3 regions of the Mesorhizobium sp. KR2-14 genome follow, and region 2 is predicted to be linked to each of the others. Evidence: predicted binding sites of a transcription regulator. Region 2 holds the regulator's gene; each other region holds the start of a gene.
What was found. Region 2 encodes LexA, which represses DNA repair genes until DNA is damaged. Its sites were predicted from a motif close to TGTTCNNNNTGTGTTCNG; they were not measured.

Region 1: a site for LexA is predicted at 5,923-5,940, ahead of dinB (DNA polymerase IV). Genes of this name have one in related genera too.
Region 3: a site for LexA is predicted at 4,612-4,629, ahead of ABLE86_RS10670 (helicase-related protein). Genes of this name have one in related genera too.

Annotation. Positions count from the first base shown of each region.
Region 1 covers NZ_JBDZDR010000004.1:1,439-9,327, reverse strand. The annotation lists gene ABLE86_RS12180 (error-prone DNA polymerase) at 422-3,682, opposite strand; gene ABLE86_RS12175 (DNA polymerase Y family protein) at 3,682-5,196, opposite strand; gene ABLE86_RS12170 (ImuA family protein) at 5,114-5,872, opposite strand; gene dinB (DNA polymerase IV) at 6,193-7,281, shown strand; gene ABLE86_RS12160 (Zn-dependent hydrolase) at 7,485-7,889, shown strand, end outside.
Region 2 covers NZ_JBDZDR010000001.1:71,405-79,293, forward strand. The annotation lists gene trpD (anthranilate phosphoribosyltransferase) at 1-266, shown strand, start outside; gene trpC (indole-3-glycerol phosphate synthase TrpC) at 270-1,088, shown strand; gene moaC (cyclic pyranopterin monophosphate synthase MoaC) at 1,092-1,580, shown strand; gene glp (gephyrin-like molybdotransferase Glp) at 1,583-2,788, shown strand; gene lexA (transcriptional repressor LexA) at 3,077-3,796, shown strand; gene ABLE86_RS00345 (ComEC/Rec2 family competence protein) at 3,825-6,449, opposite strand; gene gltX (glutamate--tRNA ligase) at 6,618-7,889, shown strand, end outside.
Region 3 covers NZ_JBDZDR010000003.1:357,526-365,414, forward strand. The annotation lists gene phaR (polyhydroxyalkanoate synthesis repressor PhaR) at 60-662, opposite strand; gene ABLE86_RS10650 (acetyl-CoA C-acetyltransferase) at 945-2,129, shown strand; gene ABLE86_RS10655 (beta-ketoacyl-ACP reductase) at 2,303-3,025, shown strand; gene aqpZ (aquaporin Z) at 3,094-3,783, opposite strand; gene ABLE86_RS10665 (hypothetical protein) at 3,822-4,157, shown strand; gene ABLE86_RS10670 (helicase-related protein) at 4,793-7,889, shown strand, end outside.

The DNA of each region.
Region 1 (7,889 bases), on a different contig from region 2:
TGAATCCTTTGCGCAGGTCGGATCGACGCATCAGCCGCTTGAAATGGCCTTGCTGTCGCTGACTCGAGCGAAGGGACGAATCCTTGGCAACCTTTGATTGAAGTATTCCCGATCGCGAGCCCTGGAGTTAGCCCCAGACCGGACCCCGCCCCCTGCTGGCTCGTCTCACATTGTCGTGATGGAGGCTGTATGCGCTCCCACTTGAGGGTGGAAACACAGGCTGACGAAGATCGCTCTCCGATTTTTGCTCCTCCAACCCCACAAAAGAATCCTGTCCCGGCGGACCGAGGCGGGCATCTATGTGGCGCAGCCGCGAGCTACAAAGTGTTCGTTGACGATGTCTGCTTCCGGGTAATGACCAAGCGCCCCCTTACGGATTGGCGGCCGCCGGCGCGAAGCCGTCAGGCACTGCGGCCATGGCTCAATGAAAATTCCGGCTTTTCACCTTGAGCCGATCGATATGCAGGTCGGGTATGAAGATGTCCCGCGCTGGCGCGGCCGCTTTCGGCCGCTCGCGTGGATCGGGCGCGGCATTGCCACGCGCAAATTCATCGCCGCGCCCATTCGGCAGCGGAAACTGGACATCCCGCTCCCCGAGCCGGCCGAGATCTCCCGACAGGTCGAACAGCCGCTGGGCGACGAGATGAACGACGTCGCCTTCCCGCTGGATTTTGCCGTTGATCGCCAACATCGTGCCCGACAGTACGAGCCGGCGCTGCCGCTCGAACAGCTTGGGCCAAATGACTGCGTTGACGATGCCGGTTTCGTCTTCAAGCGTCATGAACATGACCCCCTTGGCCGATCCCGGCCGTTGGCGAACGAGGACCAGACCGCCCGTCATTAGCCAGCGACCATCCCGTGCGGCCATGGCCTCAGCACACGTCACGACGCGCCGTCCTTGCAGGTCCTGGCGCAGGAACGCGACCGGATGTTGGCGCAGTGTCAGCCCGACATGCGCGTAATCCTCCACGACCTCGTGCCCTGCCCGCATCGACGGCAAGGCAACGTCCGGCTCCTGCAATTCCGCGACCTGGCGGGCTTCGCGTTCGGCGGCGGCCGCCCAAAGCGCCAGCGGCTCGTCGCGCAGCGCCTTGATCGCCCACAGCGCGTCACGGCGCTGAAGCTTCAGCGACGGCAAAAACGCGTCGGCCTCGGCGAGCTTCACCAGCGCGGCCGTCGGCACCCCAGACCGCCGCCACAGTTCGTCGGCAGAGGCGAATGGCTGGTCGGCGCGGGCGGCGACAATGCGGGCGGCGTCCGCGGTGGCGAGCCCCTTCACCATCCGCATGCCGAGGCGGACCGCCTTCATGTCGCCCTCGCCCGCCTCCTCGAGCGTGCAGTCCCAGCGTGACGCGTTCACACAGACCGGCCGCACTTCAACACCATGCTCACCGGCATCGCGCACGATCTGCGCCGGCGCATAGAAGCCCATCGGCTGCGAATTGAGCAGCGCGGCGCAGAAAGCGTCCGGGTGATGGCATTTCACCCAGTTGGAGGCATAGGCGATGAGGGCGAAGCTGGCGGCGTGGCTTTCCGGAAAACCGTAGGCGCCGAAGCCCTCGAGCTGGCTGAAGGTGCGCTCGGCGAACTCGGCCGAATAGCCGTTCCTGACCATGCCGGAGACGAGCTTGTCCTTGAACTTCGAGACGCCGCCGGTGAACTTGAAGGTCGCCATGGATTTGCGGAGCTGGTCGGCCTCGCCGCCCGTGAAACCGGCGCAGACCATCGCCACCTTCATGGCAGACTCCTGGAACAGCGGAATGCCGAGCGTCTTGGAAAGAACCGCCTCCAGTTCCGGCGTGGGATAGTCGACCGGCTCCTTGCCTTCCCGGCGACGGAGATAGGGATGCACCATGTCGCCCTGGATCGGGCCGGGCCGGACGATGGCAACCTGGATGACGAGGTCGTAGAAGGTGCGAGGCTTCAGGCGCGGCAGCATCGACATCTGCGCGCGGCTTTCGATCTGGAAGGTGCCGAGCGTATCGGCCTTCCGGATCATCGCGTAGGTCTTCGGATCTTCCGCCGGGATGGAGGCGAGGTCGCGGACATCGCCCTTGTGTTTGGCCATCAGGGCGAAGGCCTTCGCCATGCAGGTGAGCATGCCGAGCGCCAGCACGTCGACCTTCATGAACTTCAACGCCTCGATGTCGTCCTTGTCCCATTCGATCACCTGCCGGTCGTCCATGCGCGCCGGCTCGATCGGCACGAGATCGTCGAGCCGGTCATGGGTGAGCACGAAGCCGCCCGGGTGCTGGCCGAGATGGCGCGGCGCGCCCATGAGCTGTTGCGCGAGTTCCAGCGTCAGCTTCAGCCGATAGTCGGCCACATTGAGGTTATTCTCCTTGAGCTGGCGTTCGGACACCCCTTCCGACCAGCCCCACACCCCCGCGGCCAACTGTCCGATCATGTCCTCCGGCAGGCCGAGCGCCTTACCGACGTCGCGCAGCGCGCCCTTGGCACGGTAACGGGTCACCGTCGAACAGAGCGCCGCCCTGCTTCGACCATAGGTGTCATAAATCCACTGAATGACCTCCTCGCGGCGCTCGTGTTCGAAATCGACGTCAATATCCGGCGGCTCGTCGCGCTCCCGGGAGACGAAGCGCTCGAACAGCAGGTCGTTCGTCTCCGGATCGATGGAGGTCACGCCAAGGCAGTAGCACACGGCCGAGTTTGCGGCCGATCCCCTGCCCTGACACAGGATGCCCTTCGACCGGGCAAAACGCACGATCGAATAGACCGTCAGGAAATAGGGCGCATAGTTCATGACCCGGATCAGCTCCAGCTCATGCCGCAGGGATTTGCGGACCTTCTCAGGCACGCCCTCGGGATAGCGGCCAGCAGCGCCCTCCCAGGTGAACTTGACCAGCGATTGCTGCGGATCGAGGCCAGGCACGATCGCCTCTTCCGGATACTGGTACTGCAGCTCGGCGAGATCGAACCTGCACCGCTCGACAATTTCGCGCGTGCGCGCAAGCGCTTCGGGATACTCGGCGAAGAGCCGGTGCATCTCCTCTGGCGTCTTCAGGTAGCGGTCGGCATGGCGCTCGCGATCGAAACCGACATCGTCAATGGTCGTGCGGGTTCGGATGCAGGTCACGACATCCTGAAGCTGCCGCCGGCCGGGTTCATGGAAGAGCACATCGTTGGTGACGATCGTCCTGACCTTGAACCGGGCGGCCAGGGTGGCGATGCCGTGCAGGCGCATGCGATCGTTCGGCCGCCGTCGCAGGCACAGGCTGACATAGGCCCGGCCCCCGAACAAATCGGCCAGCTTGCGGAGCTGGACGCCACAGGCCTCGTCGGCTTCGTCGGGCACCAGCACGCCGATCATCCCGGCGGCGTGTTCGGCAACGTCCGCGAAATCGATCAGGCAATTGCCTTTGCCGCCACGAGCCTTGCCGAGGGAAAGCAGCCGGGTCAGGCGCGAATAGGCTGGGCGGTCCATCGGGTAGACGAGAACCGACATGCCGTCCGTCAAATCGAGGCGGCAACCGACCACCAGCCGCACGCCGGTGGCCTTGGCCGCCTCCCAGGCGCGCACGATGCCGGCGAGGCTGTTGCGGTCGACAACGCCGAGCGCGTCGATGCCAAGCGCCGCTGCGGAGACGAACAGCTCGTCAGCACTCGACGCGCCGCGCAGAAAGGAAAAGTGCGTGGTGACCTGCAGCTCGGCATAGCGCATCATCCGAACACCCCATGCAGGAACCACAAATGCGAGCCGGTTTCCGGGTCGACGCCGTCGCCGGCACGGTAGACCCAGTAGCGTTCGCCGAGCTCGTCCTCGACGACGAAATAGTCCCGCACCGCCTGGAATTCGCGCGGGCGCAGCCACCATTCGCCAAAGATGCGTTCCGGACCGTCGGCGCGAATGACCTTCCGTCGCTTGCCGCGCCAGGTGAAGACCGCAGGCGGCTGATCCGGAAGCAGCGCAATGACCTTGATGCGCTCGGGGTTTGCGAGAAGACGCGACGGCCGCGGCCACTTGGCGGCCCAGGCCTGCCCGATATCCGGCGCTGTCGGCGAGATGCGTCGGGCCGATCGTTCCGGCACGTCGGAGGCGACAGGTGCGACCCGGAAGAGCCGATAGCCGCGATTGCCGAGAATGTCGACGAGCGGCGTGATGTCGGCGACCGCCTCATCTAGCAGTGACGACACGACCTGCCGCTCCTCCAGCGGCTCGGCAGAGATGGCGACGAGGGCCATCTTCTCGATGCCGAAGCCCGGCTCGATGGTCTCGATGCGGTCGCAGAGCAGTTTCGACAGGCGCGCCAAATCGCGGACCGGCTTGGCGAGACCTGCGCGCATATACTGGAGCGTGTTGTCGACGCGATGGATGATGAGGTCGCAACGCCGCGCGCCAAGGCCGTTTTGCGCGAGCTGGGCGGTGAGCTGCCCGACCAGCAGGTGGACGTATTTGGCGATGGTTTCCGCCGCCCCGATGGGCTCGGCGAAGTTCTTCGAAACCTCGACGAGTTCCGGGGTGCGGATCGGCTCGATCGGCTCAGCGACCCGGCCGAACATCTGGTCGAGGCGGCGGGCCGGTTCCGGACCGAACCGCAGCGTCAGCGGCGCGCGCGGCATGGCCGAGAGCTGACCAACCGTGTCGATGCCGAGCACCCGCAGACCCTGAACAGTCTCCGTGGCAAGCCGCAGGGCCACAATCGGCAGGTCGATGACCGCCTTGGTAACCTCGCCCACGGGCACGATGGTTGTCTCCGCTGCTCGTAGCCGGGCAAACGCATGCGCAGCGCCCCAGGTGTCGGCGATGGCCGCCCGCGCCGTCAGACCGTGGCTGCGCATTCGATTGACGAGACCGGAAAGCAGAAGCTCCTCACCGCCCTGAAGATGGTCTGCCCCTTCGGTGTCCATAACGAGACCATCGACGCCGTCCACCGCGACGACAGGGCTGTATTGGCGAAGCGCCCACAGCGCCAATCGCTCCAGCGCCCCCGCGTCGTCGGTGGGCCGCGCGTCGACCATCAGGAGACCAGCGACCATGGCCTGCGCCTTGCTGGCGGGCATTCCCACTCTCAGACCGAGCTTAAGCGCCGTCGGGTCCGCGGCGGATATCCAGCGCTTGGCGCCACTACGCGCGATCACCACGAGCGGCTTGTCAGCCGGCAAGGCGTCGCAAGCCTGGCGCCTGATCCGGTCGATCGACAGAAACGGGAAGTAGACAGATACGACCCTTGGCATCGGGGGCTCCAATTTCGAACTCGGCGCACTCGCCCGCCTTCACCCGCAGCAGCTCCGCCAGCCACCGGGCCCTCCCGACGCCCGCCACTGGCAATTGTTCCGACGGCAGGGTGCTGATGCGCCAACGCGTCGCCGAGGCCGTCGGCTGTCCGTAGTCCGATGCCTCGGTCTGTCGTCGCCACCGTCGCAGCACGATGCCCATGCTGCCGGCCTTCTCTGCCGCCAACTGCAGGCGCCGCGAGGCGTTCATCGGCAGGCGGACCAGTTCGCCGATCACCGCAGACAGGCCGCCGAACGAAAGCCCCTCCTCCATCGCCGACAGAACCTCTTCCTCCTTGTCACTCTCGCACCAGACGACGCGGTCGGGATGAAGTCCGGCCTGCGAGATCGCCGGAAAGAAGAGGTCAGGGCGGGTCATGCACCAGAGCACCTTGCCCCGTGTCCGGGCGGCGATGCCGGCCACGAATAGCGCGGCTGCCGCGCCGTCGACCGTCCCGCCTCCGCCACCGGCGATCTCGTGCAGCGCGCCGAAGGCGAGCCCGCCGCCCGGCAATGCACGGTCCATCTCCGGAACCGCAAACGGCAGCACGGACTTGGCACGTGCCCCTCCACCTTCGAACTGGCTGATGCGCTCTCGAAGCTCGGCAAGCACAGGATTGACGGCTGGCTTCGACACGGCAGAAATGGCACTCCTTCTGGGGTTTCCAGCAGCTCTTCAAGCTGATATGTTCTTCTTTTGTTCCTTTCGCCCTGACGAGTCAATCCACCCCGAAAGGCGTTCCCGATCACGAAGCTCGGCGTTGGTCAGTCTCGCGAGAGGAATCCGCAAAGCCGATCAAGAGGATGGGAAAAGAGAACGAAACAGGAATTTTTTCTTGCAAATTTTTAGGGACAGATAACGGCGGCCTACCTACAGAAACTGAACAACCGACTCGGGGGAACGCAGCGCGCGCCAGATCGGAATCGCCGTACGCGCATGCGCTCGATGGAAGTGAGATGACCGAGCAAGTGGCGACACAGACGCGGAAGATCATCCATGTCGACATGGATGCCTTCTACGCGTCGGTCGAACAGCGCGACAATCCGGATCTGCGCGGCAAACCGGTCGCCGTCGGCAGCCCGGCCGCCCGCGGCGTGGTCGCAGCCGCCAGCTACGAGGCACGCGTCTTTGGTGTGCGCTCGGCGATGCCCTCGGTGACCGCTGCACGCCAATGCCCCGAGCTTATCTTCGTAAAACCCCGCTTCGACGTCTATCACGCCGTCTCGATGCAAATCCAATCGATCTTCGCCGAGTACACGCCGCTGATCGAGCCGCTGTCGCTCGACGAGGCCTATCTCGATGTCACCGAGAATCTTAAAGGCGTCGCAATCGCGACAGATATCGCCACGGAGATTCGTGGCAGGATCAAGCAGGTCACCGGCCTCAACGCGTCGGCCGGCATCAGCTACAACAAGTTCCTTGCCAAGATGGCCTCGGACCTCAACAAGCCGAATGGCCAGGCCGTCATCTCCCCGAAGAACGGCCCCGCCTTCGTTGAGGGTCTCCCGGTCAAAAAGTTCCATGGGGTCGGCCCAGCCACGGCAAGGAAGATGGCGGCGCTCGGGATCGAGACCGGCGCGGATCTGAAAGAAAAATCCATCGAGTTCCTGACAGACCACTTCGGGAAATCAGGCCCCTACTTCCATGGCATCGCGCGCGGCATCGACAACCGGCAGGTAAGGCCGGATCGTGAGAGAAAGTCGGTTGGCGCGGAAGACACATTCGCGATCGATATCGCTGACCTCGAGGCGGCAAAACGCGAGCTGGAGCCTCTGGTCGCCAAGGTCTGGCGCTACTGCGCGAACCATGACCTAGCGGCCAAGACCGTGACCGTGAAGATCCGGTTCGCGGATTTCCAGATCATTACCCGCAGCCGGACCGTTCCGACCGCGTTCCCGGATGACAACGCGATCCTCACGGCCGCGACGACGCTACTGGAAGCAGCCCATCCCTTCCGGAAATCGGTTCGGCTGCTGGGCGTTACGCTTTCGGGCCTTGGCCGGAGTAACGTGCCGTCCGCGGACCAACTCGAATTCCTGCTTTAGCGTGCAACGCCGCGCCATTCGAAATCGAATTGTTGACGTCGTCTCGGTCTATTCTTCGCCTTCCGCAGAAGGATTCACTTGCCTACTTGCCAAGCGGCAGACATTCTACCGTCCGGCCAAACGCCGAGCGGGGACGCGAGGTCGCCTTTGGGTAACGTCCCACCGCCATCTCATCACCAGACCGAAGAAACGAGGAGCCAGCCATGGCGCTTGGGGACAGGATCGATATCAACGGCGCCGAGGTAGAACGCCTGATCCTGGAACTCGGTGCGATCGGTGCACACAGCGGGACCGGCGTCTGGCGCACCGTATATTCGCCAGAATGGAGAGCGGCGAACGCGCTCTTCTCCCGCTGGTGCCGCGAGGCCGGCCTGGCCGTCTCCAGCGACGCCGTCGGCAATGTCTGGGCAAAGCTTCCAGGCAACGAAAAAGGCAAGTCGATCGTCTCGGGCTCGCATATGGATACGCAGAAACCCGGCGGCCGCTATGACGGAGCACTCGGCGTGCTGGCGGCTCTGATCGCCATTCGTGCGCTCAAGGAGAAGTACGGCTGCCCGAAGCGTACGCTCGAAGCGGTGTCGCTCTGCGAGGAGGAAGGAAGCCGCTTT
Region 2 (7,889 bases):
GCCCCGAACAGGTGGGCTTGAGCCGCCACACCAAGGAAGAACTGCGCGGCGGCGATGCGGCCTTCAACGCCAATGCGCTGCGCGGCGTTCTTTCGGGCGTGAACGGCGCCTATCGCGAGACGGTGCTGATGAATGCCGGCGCCGGCCTGGTCGTTGCCGGCAGGGCTGCAAGCCTGAAAGAAGGCGTGGCCACCGCCGCCGCGACGATCGATAACGGCCGCGCGCTGGGCGTTCTCGAGGCGCTGGTGAAGGTTTCCAACGGATAAGCGATGTCTGACATTCTTGCGAAGATCGAAGCCTACAAGCGCGAGGAGATCGCCGCAGCCAAGGCGCGCCTGCCGCTGGTGGAACTGAAGGCCCGCATGCGCGATGCCGAGCCGCCGCGCGGCTTTCTGGCCGCGTTGAAGGCCAAGCGCGCCAGCGGCGATTTCGCGCTGATTGCCGAGATCAAGAAGGCCAGCCCTTCCAAGGGGCTGATCCGTCCGGATTTCGATCCGCCGGCGCTTGCCCGCGCCTATGAAGCGGGCGGGGCGGCGTGCCTGTCGGTGCTGACCGACACGCCCTCCTTCCAAGGGGCGCCTGAATTCCTGACCGAGGCGCGCGCCGCCTGCGGCCTGCCTGCGCTGCGCAAGGACTTCATGTTCGAGCCCTATCAGGTTTATGAGGCGCGCGCCTGGGGCGCGGACGCCATACTCGTCATCATGGCCAGCCTGGACGATGACGAGGCCAAGGCGCTTGAGGACACTGCGCACCATCTGGGCATGGACGTGCTGTTGGAAGTGCATGACGAGGCCGAGGCCGAGCGCGCGCTGAAACTCGCCTCGCCGCTGATCGGCATCAACAACCGCAACCTGCGCACCTTCGAGGTCAGCCTCGAGACCTCCGAGCGCGTTTCGGCGCTGGTGCCGGACAACAAGCTGCTTGTCGGCGAAAGCGGCATCTTCACCCACAACGACTGTCGGCGCCTGGAGAGTTGCGGCATCGGCACCTTCCTGGTGGGCGAAAGCCTGATGCGGCAGGCCGACGTGGCCGAGGCCACCCGGAAACTGCTGACGGGCGCCGAAGCTGCCCGCGCCGTGAACGGTTAGGTCATGACCGGCAAGCCTGCCCTTACCCATCTCGGCGCCGATGGCCAGGCGAATATGGTCGATGTCGGCGCCAAGGCGGAAACCGAGCGCACGGCGGTTGCCGAAGGCATCGTCACCATGCTGCCCGAGACATTGCGCATGATCCGCGCCGGCGATGCCAAGAAGGGCGACGTGCTGGGCACCGCACGCCTGGCCGGCATAATGGCCGCCAAGCGCACCCATGAGCTGATTCCCCTGTGCCATCCGCTGCTGCTGACCAAGGTTTCGGTGGACATCGAGCCTGACGAAGCGCTGCCCGGCCTGCGCGTGACGGCGCTGGCGCGCGTGACGGGCAAGACCGGCGTGGAAATGGAAGCGCTGACCGCCGCCTCGGTGGCCTGCCTGACCATCTACGACATGGCCAAGGCGGTGGACCGTGGCATGGTGATTTCCGGCATCAGGCTTTTGGAGAAGTCCGGCGGAAAATCCGGCGACTACCGGGCGGATAGCTGACGATGTCGCTGCTCCCGGTGAAGGACGCGCTCGAGCGGCTTCTGCAAGGGGCGGTTGCCTGCGAGCCCGAAACCGTGCCGCTGGCGGAGGCTGCGGGCCGCATACTTGCCGAAGACGTGCGCGCGCTGAGAACGCAGCCTCCTTTCGATGCGGCGGCCATGGACGGCTACGCGGTGCGCGCCCAGGACGTGGAGACAGTGCCCGTCACGCTCCAGATCATCGGCGAGGCCCCGGCTGGCCGGCGGTTCAACGGCCAGATCGGGCGCAGCCAGGCGGTGCGCATCTTCACCGGTGCGCCGGTGCCGGAGGGCGCCGACACCATCGTGATCCAGGAAAACGCGCGTAAGCTGGGCCAGGACACGGTCGAAGTTCTGGAAACCGTAGCCGCAGGGCGGCACATCCGCCGCAAGGGACTGGATTTCGTCACCGGCGACCTGCTTCTTGAAAAAGGCCGCGAACTCGATGCCGGCGCGCTTTCGCTGGTGGCGTCGGCAAACCACCCTCGCCTCGACGTCGTGAAACGGCCACTGCTCGCCATCATCGCCACCGGCGACGAACTGCTGCCGCCTGGCAGCGAGCTTGGGCCCGACCAGATCGTGGCTTCCAATGCCTTCGGTGTCGCGGCGATTGCCACCTCCGTAGGCGCACGGGTGCTTGATCTGGGCATCGTGCCCGACAGCCGCCCGGCAATTGCCGCGCGCATCAGGCAGGCGCTGGACCACGACGCCGATGTGGTGGTCATGCTTGGCGGGGCCTCCGTGGGCGACCACGACCTTACCCATGAGGCGCTGGTGAGCGAGGGCATGGTGCTGGATTTCTGGAAGATCGCCATGCGCCCCGGCAAGCCGCTGATGTTCGGCCGGCGCGGCCGCACGCGTTTCCTGGGCCTGCCCGGCAATCCCGTCGCCAGCCTCGTGTGCTCGCATCTTTTCCTGAAGCCGCTTCTGTCGCGGCTTGCCGGCCGTCCCTTCGAACCCGACCTGCGCCAGGCCGTTCTCGGCAAACCGATGGCGGCGAACGGCCGCCGGCAGGACTTCGTGCGGGCGGTGTTGCGAGAAGGGCATGACGGCCCGGTGGCGACGCCCTTCGAAGTGCAGGATTCGTCCATGCTGAGGACATTCGCGGAAGCCAATGCGCTGATCATCCGCGATCCCTTCGCCCCGGCAGCGCCGGCCGGCGCCCCTTGCACGGTTCTGAAGCTGCGCTGACTGCGCGCGGCTTCCCACGGTCTACACCGCAATGGATGCCGCCCTCCGGAAGCCGGTCGCGGCGCGATTGAGGCTTGGTGCGCAAAAGGCGGAAATTGCGCGGAACCAACCCCTTGCGCCGCTTTGCTGCAGCAAGGTGGCAAAGGTGGAGCGGAGCACGCCAATATCTCAGCCGGCAACCGATTTGCGCGTCTTCATGGAAATTTAAACAGTTGCAGAACACAACTGGAACAGATAGTGTTTGTTCTGGTTTTGTTTTGGGGGTCGATTCTCCCCGGGGGGCTGGCCATGCTGACGCGCAAACAACACGAGTTGCTTCTCTTCATTCACGAGCGGCTGAAGGAATCCGGCATACCGCCTTCCTTTGACGAAATGAAGGACGCGCTGGACCTTGCTTCCAAATCCGGCATCCACCGGCTGATCACCGCACTGGAAGAGCGCGGCTTTATTCGCCGGCTGCCCAACCGGGCGCGCGCGCTTGAAGTGCTGCGCCTGCCCGATTCCATTGCCCCCGGCCTCACGCCTCGCACCAGGTTCTCGCCCAGTGTGATCGAAGGCAGCCTCGGCCGCCGCGCCGCCCCGGAGCCGGCTCGCGCGCCTCTGGCCAGCAACGACGAATCCGGGACGGCGATCTCGATCCCGGTTATGGGCCGCATTGCCGCCGGCGTGCCCATCGACGCAATCCAGCACAAGACCCATTCCATCACGGTGCCGCCAGAGATGATTTCCGGTGGCGAGCACTATGCGCTCGAGGTCAAGGGCGACTCCATGATCGAGGCCGGCATTTTCGATGGCGATACGGTCATCATCCGCAACGCCAATACGGCCAATCCCGGCGAGATCGTGGTGGCACTGGTGGACGACGAGGAAGCGACCTTGAAGCGCTTCCGTCGCAAGGGGGCGTCGATCGCGCTCGAGGCTGCGAACCCGGCCTATGAGACGCGCATTTTCGGACCTGATCGGGTGAAAGTCCAAGGCAGGCTGGTTGGGCTGATCCGCCGCTATTGAACCGGAGCCGGCGGGCACCGAGCTCAGCTCAGTCTTCGGCGTGGTGCGGTGGCGGCGTCCGTGCGTTTTGCGATGATCCACGCGGTTCGGCTGACTTGGCCTCCGACTTTTTGACGTAGGGCGCCAAGCCTCGTGCCTCGCGCGAAAACTGGCGATGGGCATGCCATGGCCGATATGGCTCGCCCACCGCGTAGTGAACTTCCGCGCCTTGGCTGCCCACCTCGCCGCCACCAAGATTGACGACGGCGCTGCCGAATTTCGCCAGATCGCGCTTGGTGATGACCAGCATCCCCTCACGCCGACAGATGTTTTTGGCGGTGGCGTCGTCGACGACAATCACGGCGGCATATTCGCAGACGGGACGCGCGATTGCCGGGTTTGCCGCGTGAACTACAATCGCGCCGGAGGGATGCACGGCAACGCAGAGGCTGTCGTGGCAGTCGAAGCCTGAGCTTGGCGCTTCATCTTGCCCCGTTTCGGCTTTTGGTAGCGCCGGCGGCTGCGTTCGGATTTTCGGCGGCGCAATGCCCTCGCCTTCGACTTCCGCGCCTGAAATATCGCGATCCGTAACTGCAGCCTGGTTGCTCAGCTTCTGCGCAGTGCGCGACCTTCCCTTGCCGGCGCTTCTTTTCGAAGTGGTGTTGACCGGGCTGACGAGTTCCTCGGCCCGTACCGCCCGTTTCCAGTTTTCGATGGTAAAGGCGTTCGGCCTTGCTCTGTTGACCGCAAGTTTCCCACCGCCGAGCGGCACCGCAACGAGCCGTCCGTCTTCGGAAACGAAAACGTCGGGCGTGCGAACATCGGTCAGCGTCAGCGCGCCGGCAAGTACAGCCGGCACCGCCAGCAGCCGCAGCCAGGTCGAGGCCATGCAGGCAAACACCAGCGCGACGGTAAGCAGCACCAGCGAATGCGCTGAGATGAGTCCCACCGCATCGATCGGCGATCGCTCAGATATCCAGCTCGACACTGCGATCATCAGCGACAGGCCCTTCCCCATCACGTAGAAGAACGGCGCGTCCAGCCCGAGCGGCATCGCCAGCGATCCGGCGACGGCGAAAGGCATGACGAGTATAGAAACGCTGGGCATCACGGCCAGATTGGCAAGCAGGCTGAGCGGCGAGACACGCTGGAAGTGATAGACGCCGAAAGCAGTCGTCGCGACGCCCGCCACAACGGATGTGATGGCAAGCGCGCCCACGGCGCCGATCGCCTTGGCAACTCCGCGCCCCACGAGCGATCTGGGCTGGGCCGGCGGTGCCCGCTTCTTCACATGCCGGCGCTCGGCCCATATCGCATAGGCGCTCACCAGCGCCGCGGTTGCCGCAAACGACATCTGGAAGCTTGGGCCCACCACCTCATGCGGTGATACGGCCATGATGACGAGCGCCGAGATGGCGAGATTGCGCGTGGTGAGCGCGCCGCGGTCAAAAAGCAGGGCTGTGAGCATCACCGCCAGCATAAGGAAGCTGCGCTGCGCCGCCACGTCGCCACCAGAAAGGAACAGATAGCCGGCAATGGCGGCAAGAGCCGCGCCGGCCGCGTATTTCTTGACCGGCCGCCTCGAGGCGAAGCCGGGAAAAGCCGCGAAAGCCACTCGCAGCGCGCTCATCACGGTGCCGGCCACCAGCGCCATGTGCAGGCCTGAAATCGAGATGATGTGGTAGATGCCAGTCCGGCGCATCGCCTCGTTGATGTCTTCCGGAATGCCGGCGCGAATGCCCACCACCAGGGCGGCGGCGATTTCGCCCTCAGGACCGCCTATGTGGCCGCGAATGCGCGCGGCGATGGCGTTGCGGACATTTTCCAGGCCGTTGGAAAGCCTGGTCCGCAACGACGGCTGCGGCGCGCCTTCGACAAGGTCGGGACCGCGGAGGAAAAAGCCGCTGGCGCCGATGCCGTCGAAATAGCTGGTAAAGGAAAAGTCGTAGCTGTCAGGCCGCACCGGGCCGGAAGGCGGCATCAGCGTGACCACACCTTCGACATGCGAGCCGACGATGGTTCCGGGCGGGACACGGCGCGCGGTCAACCGCACGCGCTGCGGCGCGTAACGCAGCGTGGGCCGCGCGGTGGCCAGAACATCCATTGTCAGCCGCACACGGCCATTGGCCATCTGCTCTATCGCCGCGACCCGCGCAGAGAGGCGCGTGGAGATTTCGCCGCCCAGCATGGCGGTTCCGGCCCGCCAGGTTTCCAGCTTCGCCAGCGCCATGCCCGAAAGGCATACCAGAACGGCAATGAGCACAAGCCGCACAGCCTGACGCCGCGCCGGCACCAGCGCCGCAAGGGCCGCAGTGAGCGCAACCCCGCCGACGAGTGGTTGGAAGTCCGGTTCGGAAGGGAGCCGGAAATAGATGATGGCGCCCGCCCCAAGAAGGACGGGCATGAACAGAAACGGTGTGCCCCGATCGAGCTCGGTTGCAAGGGCGGTAGCCAGTGCCCCCTTGCGATGGCCCCGCTTGATGGGATCGACGACTGCTGTCAGCGCCTGGCGCGCGGCAGCGGGCAGCGTCGCGACTCGTGGCGGCGGCTGTGGGGCCGGGCGCGGTGGGTCCGCTGTGTTCGGCAACGCGGGCGGTTGCAGCAGCGTCAGGCCTTCCGGCCCGCCGGTGAACAGCTCGCGCTCGCTCACATCGCCTCTCGGTGGTGCACGCACTGCCCCGGCTCCCCCTGCCTGAGAGCACGGCCGCCCGCACAGCGCTTTGCACTGCCGGAGGGCCTGCCCCTTGCGCCACTGACCCTCTATGCTACATGAACGCTATCAAATTGCCATGCGCCTGCCCTTGCGGCTCCGGCCAGCCTGATCCTTCCTTCTGGAAACCTCATGTCCGACACAGTCATCACACGTTTCGCCCCCTCGCCCACCGGCTATCTGCATATCGGCGGCGCCCGCACGGCGCTGTTCAACTGGCTCTACGCGCGCCACACCGGCGGCAAGATGCTGCTGCGCATCGAGGACACCGACCGCGAACGCTCCACTGACGCGGCGACCGCCGCTATCCTCGACGGGCTCACCTGGCTCGGCCTGACCTGGGAAGGCGAGCCGGTGTCGCAGTTCGAGCGCGCCCCCCGGCACCGCGAAGTGGCCGAAGAGCTGGTGCGCACGGGCAAGGCCTATTACTGCTATGCCACGCCCGAGGAGCTCAACGAGATGCGCGAAAAGGCCCGTGCCGAGGGCCGGCCGCCGCGCTATGACGGCCGCTGGCGCGACCGAGACCCGTCCGAGGCACCCGCCGGCGTGAAGCCCGCCATCCGTATCAAGGCGCCCACGGAAGGCGAGACGGTGGTGAATGACAGCGTGCAAGGACAGGTCCGCTTCCCCAACAAGGACCTCGACGACTTCATCATCCTGCGCTCGGACGGCAACCCCACCTACATGCATGCCGTGGTGGTGGACGACCACGACATGGGCGTCACGCACATCATCCGCGGCGACGACCACCTGACCAACGCCGCACGCCAGACCGTCATCTACAACGCCATGGGCTGGGACGTGCCGCAGATGGCGCACATCCCGCTGATCCATGGCTCGGACGGGGCAAAACTTTCCAAGCGGCACGGCGCGCTCGGCGTCGAAGCCTATCGTTCCATGGGCTACCTGCCGGCGGCGCTATTGAACTATCTCGCGCGCCTCGGCTGGAGCCATGGTGACGACGAAGTGATGGCGATGGAGGACATGATCCGCTGGTTCGACATCGTCGACGTCAACAAGGGTGCGGCGCGCTTCGACTTCCAGAAGCTCGAGGCGCTGAACGGCATCTATATGCGCAAGATGGACGACGCGGAACTGCTCGACATCTTCATCGACACGCTGCCCCACCTGGAGAACGCGGAGGCGATCCGCGCCGGGCTGAATGACGCGCGCAAGGCACAGCTGCTGGCCGCCATGCCCGGCCTCAAGGAACGCGCCAAGACGCTGCTGGAACTCGCGGATGGCGCAGCCTTCCTGTTTGCTCAGCGCCCGCTGCCGCTGGACGAAAAGGCGGCGGCGCTTCTGGGCGAGCCACAGCGTGAGATCCTGCGCGGCGCGCACGCGGCCCTCGCAGGCGTCGGCGCGGACTGGACCGCGGCCTCGACAGAGGCGGCGATTCGCGAG
Region 3 (7,889 bases), on a different contig from region 2:
CGGGCGGTCGTTGATCAACTGAACGGTGAAGACACCGGCGTCCGTCCACTATGCGCGTACTACCCCATCGAATCGATCTTGCGCTGCATGGCGGCGACTTGTTCCTTCAGTTCCTGAAGGTCGTCGGCCTTGTCGGAAACATCCTTCTTTTCCTTGTCGGGCGCGGCCGGAGCTGCGGGGGTGCCCTGCGGAAAGGCCGTGAACATGCGCATGGCGTTCTGGAACATTTCCATGTTGCGCCGGGTCTGCTCTTCCAGCGCCTTCATGGGCATCAGCTTCATCACGTCCATGGGGCTGGCGCCCATAGCCGTCTTCATCTGTTCCCTGAACCGCTCCTGCTCCTTGGCGAAAGCAGTCATCGACTGCTCGAGGAAACTCGGCACGATCATCTGCATCTGGTCGCCATAGAAGGCGATCAGCTGGCGCAGGAACGGGATCGGCAGCATGTTCTGCCCGTCCTTGTTCTCCAGCTCGAAAATGATCTGGGTCAGCACGGAATGGGTGATGTCCTCGCCGGTCTTGGCGTCCTGCACGCTGAATTCCTCACCCTTCTTGACCATCTCAGCGAGGTCCTCGAGGGTCACGTAGGTGCTGGTCCCCGTGTTGTAGAGGCGGCGGTTGGCATATTTCTTGATCACTACCGGATCGTCTTTAGCGGCCATCAACTTCCTCCCCGGGCACCGGCATGCCCTCAAGGCGGCCGGCAACAATTGCGCCGAAAATAAGGATATGCGCAAAGCCGCCGCAATTCAAAGGAGTTTGTGCACTGCGGCATGATTCAGCCGGGAAATGCCGCTATTCTGCGGAATTGCAGTTCCCTCGCAGTCTGCCATCTCATTGTGCAGTTGCGATTTCCAGTTTGACTCGGCCTTGGGAACGGGCAAGAAACATCGAGGGAGAGAACCTTGCGGCATGCCAGCCGCGAATCCACTCAGGAGACCAAAATGTCCGGCTCGAATGCAATCGTGATCGCCAGCGCTGCCCGCACGCCCGTTGGCTCCTTCAATGGCGCTTTCGCCAGCATTCCGGCCCACGAGCTTGGCGCCGTGGCCATTCGCGAAGCGCTGACACGCGCCTCTGTCGAGGGGCAGGAGGTCGACGAGGTCATTCTCGGCCAGGTGCTGCAGGCCGGCCAGGGCCAGAACCCGGCGCGGCAGGCTTCCATCGGCGCCGGCCTGCCCAAGGAAACCACGGCCTGGAGCCTCAACCAGGTTTGCGGGTCGGGCCTGCGTTCAATCGCGCTCGGCATGCAGCAGATCGCGACCGGCGACGCCCGGATAATCGTCGCGGGTGGCCAGGAATCCATGTCCATGTCGCCGCACTGCCAGCATCTGCGCGCCGGCGTGAAGATGGGCGACTATTCGATGATCGACACCATGATCAGGGACGGGCTTTGGGACGCCTTCAACGGCTACCACATGGGCGTCACCGCCGAGAACGTGGCGCGCCAGTTCCAGATCACCCGCGACGAGCAGGACCAGTTCGCACTGGCGTCGCAGAACAAGGCCGAGGCCGCGCAGAAGGCCGGCAGGTTCAAGGACGAGATCGTCGCCGTGACGGTGAAGGGCCGCAAGGGCGACACCGTCGTCGACCAGGACGAATATATCCGCCACGGCGCGACGCTGGAGGCCATGCAGAAGCTGCGGCCCGCCTTCGACAAGGAAGGCACGGTGACGGCGGGCAACGCCTCCGGCATCAATGACGGTGCTGCCGCCGCAGTGCTGATGTCGGAGGCCGAGGCCGCCCGGCGCGGCATCGCTCCTCTGGCCCGGATCGTCTCCTGGGCGACTGCCGGCGTCGATCCGCAGGTCATGGGCACCGGCCCGATTCCGGCTTCGCGCAGGGCGCTGGAAAAGGCCGGATGGAAGGCCGAGGACCTCGACCTCGTGGAAGCCAATGAGGCCTTCGCGGCGCAGGCCTGCGCGGTCAACAAGGGCATGGGGTGGAACCCGGAAATCGTCAACGTCAATGGCGGCGCCATCGCCATCGGTCACCCGATCGGCGCCTCGGGCGCGCGCATCTTCAACACGCTGGTCTACGAGATGCGCCGCCGCGGCGCCAAGAAGGGGCTTGCCACCCTGTGCATCGGCGGCGGCATGGGCGTCGCCATGTGCATCGAGGCGCTGTAAGCAAAGAATTCGACGGGCGGCTTCAGCCGCCCGTTTCGTTTTGGGCAACCGAGACGGGCAAGACAACCGGTCGCGGAGGAAACACGGCGAAAAGGTCTCGCGCCACGTGATCCGGCTGTATCGAAGAGCATGAGAAGGTCGATAGTGCAACGAGCGAGGGGGAGTGAACGATCATGGTCAGAACTGCAATCGTCACCGGCGGAACCCGCGGCATCGGCGCGGCAATCTCGATCGCGCTGAAGAACGACGGCTATCACGTGGCCGCCAACTATGCCGGCAATGACGAGGCCGCCGAAAAGTTCAGTCGGGAAACCGGCATCCCGGTCTACAAATGGTCGGTTGCCGACTACGAGGCTTGCGTGGCCGGCATCGGCAAGGTCGAGGCGGACCTCGGCCCCGTGGACATCCTCGTCAACAACGCCGGCATCACCCGCGACGCCATGTTCCACAGGATGACGCGCGAGCAGTGGGACGAGGTGATCGGCACCAATCTCAACGGCGTCTTCAACATGACGCATCCGCTTTGGAGCGGCATGCGCGACAGAAAATTCGGCCGCGTCATCACGATTTCCTCCATCAATGGCCAGAAGGGCCAGGTCGGCCAGGTCAACTATTCCGCCTCCAAGGCCGGCGACATCGGCTTCACCAAGGCGCTGGCGCAGGAGGGCGCGCGGGCCGGGATCACTGTCAACGTCGTCTGCCCGGGCTATATCGGGACCGACATGGTGATGGCCGTGCCGGAGAAGGTGCGCGAATCCATCATCGCGCAGATCCCGGTCGGCCGGCTGGGCGAGCCGGAGGAAATCGCGCGCTGCGTGCTGTTCCTCGCCTCGGACGAGGCGGGCTTCATCACCGGCTCGACCATCACCGCCAATGGCGGCCAGTATCTGATCTGACACGAAGGCGATATTCCAGGCTCGGGAGGCGGCGCCATCAGGCGCCGTCTCGTTTTGTGTCGTGGCGCCTATTCGTCGCCGAACAACGACTTGTGGGCGATGCCGGCCAGGATGGCACCCGCGATGGGGGCCACCCAGAACAGCCACAGCTGCTGCAGCGCCCAGCCCCCGACAAACAGCGCCGGGGCGGTCGAACGCGCCGGGTTTACCGAGGCGTTGGTCACCGGGATCGAGATCAGGTGAATCAGCGTCAGTGCAAGGCCGATGGCTATGCCGGCGAAGCCGGCCGGTACCCGACCATGGGTGGCGCCGAGAATGATCATGATGAACATGAATGTCAGCACGATCTCGATCAGCGCGGCCGAACTGAGCGGATAACCGCCGGGCGAGTGCTCGCCATAGCCATTGGCCGCGAAACCGTTGGCAAGCGAGAAGTCCGCCTTGCCGCTGGCGACCACATAGAGGATCGCCGAGGCGATGACCGCGCCAATCAGTTGCACGATCACATAGGGCACAAGATCTCTTGCCGGCAGGCGGCCGGCGACCGTGAGGCCGACCGAGACGGCCGGGTTAAAATGGCCGCCCGAAATGCCGCCGACGGCGTAGACCATTGTCAGCACGGTGAGGCCGAACGCCAACGCAACGCCGGCAAACCCGATGCCGAGATCGGGGAACGCGGCCGCCAGGACGGCGCTGCCGCAGCCGCCGAAGACGAGCCAGAAAGTGCCAAGAAATTCGGCGAGGAGACGTTTGGACATCTGTATCACCTTCTAAACACCAAGTTTAGGATGGAGCCATGAATTTGCCCGGAAGACAATGTTTGAAGTCGGACAAGTTTGCCACCTGGGTAATTGCCGCCGCTATTCGAGATGACGAAGATTTTACTTGTCGGCAGAGATTGATTCTGTTCCGAAACGGAACGTTTTTGGTAATGTACAGCTATCGCATCGCAAATGCCCGACCTGCTCTGGGGTCGAATTTTGTGACCAGTGGTTCTGTCACCACAACATGTTGCGGTGAACAAACCGGGAAGCCCGCCGTAGCAGCGATTCGTCGCTGGTTCGTTCTCGTTTCAGGCGCAATGTTAACGGGCCAGCCTGCCGGCAAGCTCGCGCCCGTCACAGATTCTTAATCTTGGTTAGCGATTGCTTAACTGGCGGCTCGGCCTCAGCGGCGACCTCGCCTCCTGGCAGGAAAAGGTTAACGCTGGTGGCAAAAAGGTGAGGATTGCAGCACCTCGCTAGGCTGCCATTTGGGCTGCCATCCCTGTCAAGGCACAGCATGTGGTGGGGAACAAAGCGGGAAACCCGTCCGAGCAGCGATTCGTCGCCGATTCGTTCCTCCTTTGGACGGAAGGTTAACGTGCGTATCGGTCGGGTCACCCTTCCGGGCAGGAAATGCGACTTTTTTCAACCGCTTATCCCTTCCGGTCGCCTCGGGTGGCGAAGCGACGGACCTGTCGGGGGGGATCCGGAGTGCGCAGGAATATTAGAGATTCAGCATATGGGGCTGTCGATTGCCGGCCGGGCTATATCTAGCCGTGAACAAAAGCTGAATCAGTTGGAGTCAGCGATTCGTCGCCGATTCGTTCCAGACTCGTTCCCGGCCGTTATTCCGCCGAATATTAGGGCTTTCGTTTCTCCTGCCGAACCCCTATCTGTCGGGGAAGAGCGACCCGATCATGAGTCCACGCCTGCATAGAGCCGACTGGCCCGCCGCGCCGGGTCTCCGCGAACTGCCGAGCCAGAAAAGGCCGCCTAATTCCTGATGAACGTCCACCCTAAACAGTCTGACCCGCTCGTCCTGACCGGGCGCGACGTGACCGCCGTTCTCGGGCCGACCAACACCGGCAAGACCCATCTGGCGATCGAGCGCATGGTGGCGCATGAGAGCGGCGTCATCGGCCTGCCGCTCAGGCTTCTGGCCCGTGAGGTCTACACCCGCGTCTGCGAAAAGGTTGGCGCGCACAATGTGGCGCTGGTTACCGGCGAAGAAAAGATCATGCCGCCGACCGCCCGCTACTCGGTCTGCACGGTGGAGGCCATGCCGCGCGAGACCAATGCCGCTTTCGTCGCCATCGACGAGGTGCAGCTTGCCGGCGATCTCGAACGCGGCCACATCTTCACCGATCGCATCCTGCATCTGCGTGGCCGGCAGGAGACGCTGCTTTTGGGTGCCGCCACCATGCGCGGCATTCTGGAAAAGCTGCTGCGGGGCATTTCGGTGGTGACGCGGCCGCGGCTTTCCCATCTGGCCTATGCCGGCTCCAAGAAGCTCACGCGGCTGCCGCGCCGTTCGGCCATCGTCGCCTTCTCGGCCGACGAGGTCTATGCCATCGCCGAGCTCATCCGCCGCCAGCGGGGCGGAGCCGCCGTGGTGCTGGGCGCCCTTTCGCCCCGCACCCGCAACGCCCAGGTGGCGCTCTACCAGTCCGGCGATGTCGACTATCTCGTGGCAACCGACGCCATCGGCATGGGCCTCAATCTCGACGTCGACCACGTCGCCTTCGCCCAGAACCGCAAGTTCGACGGCTTCCAGTTCCGCGATCTGAACCCCGCGGAGCTGGGCCAGATCGCCGGCCGCGCAGGCCGGCACATGCGCGACGGCACCTTCGGCGTCACCGGCCAGGTCGATCCCTTCCCAGAGGAGCTGATCGAGAAGATCGAGGCGCATGATTTCGATCCGGTGAAGGTGCTGCAATGGCGCACCGCGCAGTTCGATTTCGCCAGCATCGATGCGCTCAAGCGCTCCATCGACACGGTCGCCCCCGTCGAAGGACTGACACGCGCCTTGCCGGCGGTCGATGCGCAGGCGCTGGAGCAGCTGTCGCGCGACCCCGACATCACCCGGCGCGCCGGCAGCCGCGATCGCGTCGCGCTGCTGTGGGATGTCTGCGCGCTGCCCGACTACCGCCGCATCGCGCCGGCCCAGCATGCCGATCTGGTCGCTTCCATCTTTTTCGACCTCGCCGACCGCGGCCATGTCGACGAGAATTACATGGCCGAACAGGTGCGCCGTGCCGACAGCACCGACGGCGACATCGACACGCTCTCGCACCGTATTGCCCAGATCCGCACCTGGACCTATGTGTCAAACCGGCCTGGCTGGTTGGCTGATCCGCTACATTGGCAGGAAAAGACGCGGGAAATCGAAGACAGATTGTCGGATGCACTGCATGAACGGTTGACGAAACGCTTCGTAGACCGCAGGACTTCGGTCCTTATGCGCCGCCTTAGAGAAAACACCATGCTAGAAGCCGAAATCAGCTCAACCGGAACCGTCCTCGTCGAAGGCCATCACGTCGGGGAACTGCAAGGGTTCCGCTTCACCGCCGACCAGAGCGCTGGCGGCGAAGACGGCAAGGCCATCAGGGCGGCCGCGCAGAAGGCGCTGGGCGTCGAGTTCGAGGCGCGCGCGGAACGCTTCGCGGCCTGCGCCAATGGTGATCTCGCGCTCGGCTCAGACGGCACGCTGCGCTGGATCGGCGCGCCGATCGGCACGCTGGTGGCGACCGAGGATGCGCTGCGCCCGCGCGTCATCCTGCTGGCCGACGAGCAGCTCACCGGCCCTGCACGCGACAAGGTGGCGGCGCGCGCCGAGCGCTTCGTGAACTTCCAGATCGATACCGCGCTGAAGCCGCTCCTCGACCTGCGCGGCGCCGATCAGCTCACCGGCATCGCGCGTGGCATCGCCTTCCAGCTGGTCGAGAATTTCGGCCTGCTCAACCGGCGCGACATTGCCGAGGAAATGAAGTCGCTCGACCAGGAAGGCCGCGCCAGCCTGCGCCGCCTGGGCGTGCGCTTCGGCGCCTATCACGTCTTCGTCCCGACGCTGCTGAAGCCCGGCCCGGCCGGACTGATCACGCTTCTGTGGGCGCTTAAGAACGACGGCAAGGACATGCCTGGCTTCGGCGACGTGGTGCATGCGCTGGCGGCCGGCCGCACCTCCGTGGTGGTCGACCCGGCGTTCGACAAGACCTTCTACAAGCTGGCCGGTTTCCGCATGCTGGGCCGCCGCGCCGTGCGCGTCGACATTCTCGAGCGACTGGCCGATCTCATCCGTCCGGCGCTGGCCTGGAAGGCCGGCACCGGCGCGCGCCCCGAAGGCGCCTATGACGGCAGCACCTTCCTGGTCACGCCGGCTATGATGTCCATTCTCGGCGCCACCGCCGACGATATGGAAGAAATACTGAAGGGCCTGGGCTACCGGGCCGATGCCAAGCCGGCTGTTGAAGTCAAGGCGCGGCTGGAAGCGCTGGACGAAGCGGCGCGCCAGGCCGCCGCCGAAGCCGCGGCAAAGGCTGCAGCCGAGCAGGCGCCGGCAGCCATCGAGGGCGAGCGCGTCGAGGCCGAAGCGGCTGTTGCGGAAGCCGCCGTGGAAGCTGCGGCAGAGACCGCCGTGGAAGCTCCGGCAAAAGCCGAGGAGCCGGCTGCTGCCGAGGAAGCACCGGCTGCGGTAGAAGCCGCTGTGGAAGTTTCGACAGAAGCCGAGAAACCGGCTACTGCCGAGGAGGCCACTTCCGAGGAGGCAACTCCGGCCGCTGCCGCTGCGCCGGCAACCGAAGCCGCAGAAGAGCCCAAGCCGGTTCTTCTGTGGCGTCCCGCCCGTTTCGAGCAGCGCCCGCGCCACCGCCAGGACAATCGCCGGCGCGGCGGCCCGGCCGATGCACAGGCCGCGCCAGGGCAGCGCCAGCAGCGCGAGCGCGGCGACGGCCAGGGCCGTGAGCAGGGCGGCAAGGAGCGGTTCGAGCGCAAGTTCAAGGGCAAGCCCGGGGGCAAGCCCAACGGTGACGGCGGACGCCCCGACCGGCGCGAGGAGCGCGGCGGCAAGGGCGGCTCGCAGGGCAAGCCCGCGTTCCAGGCCA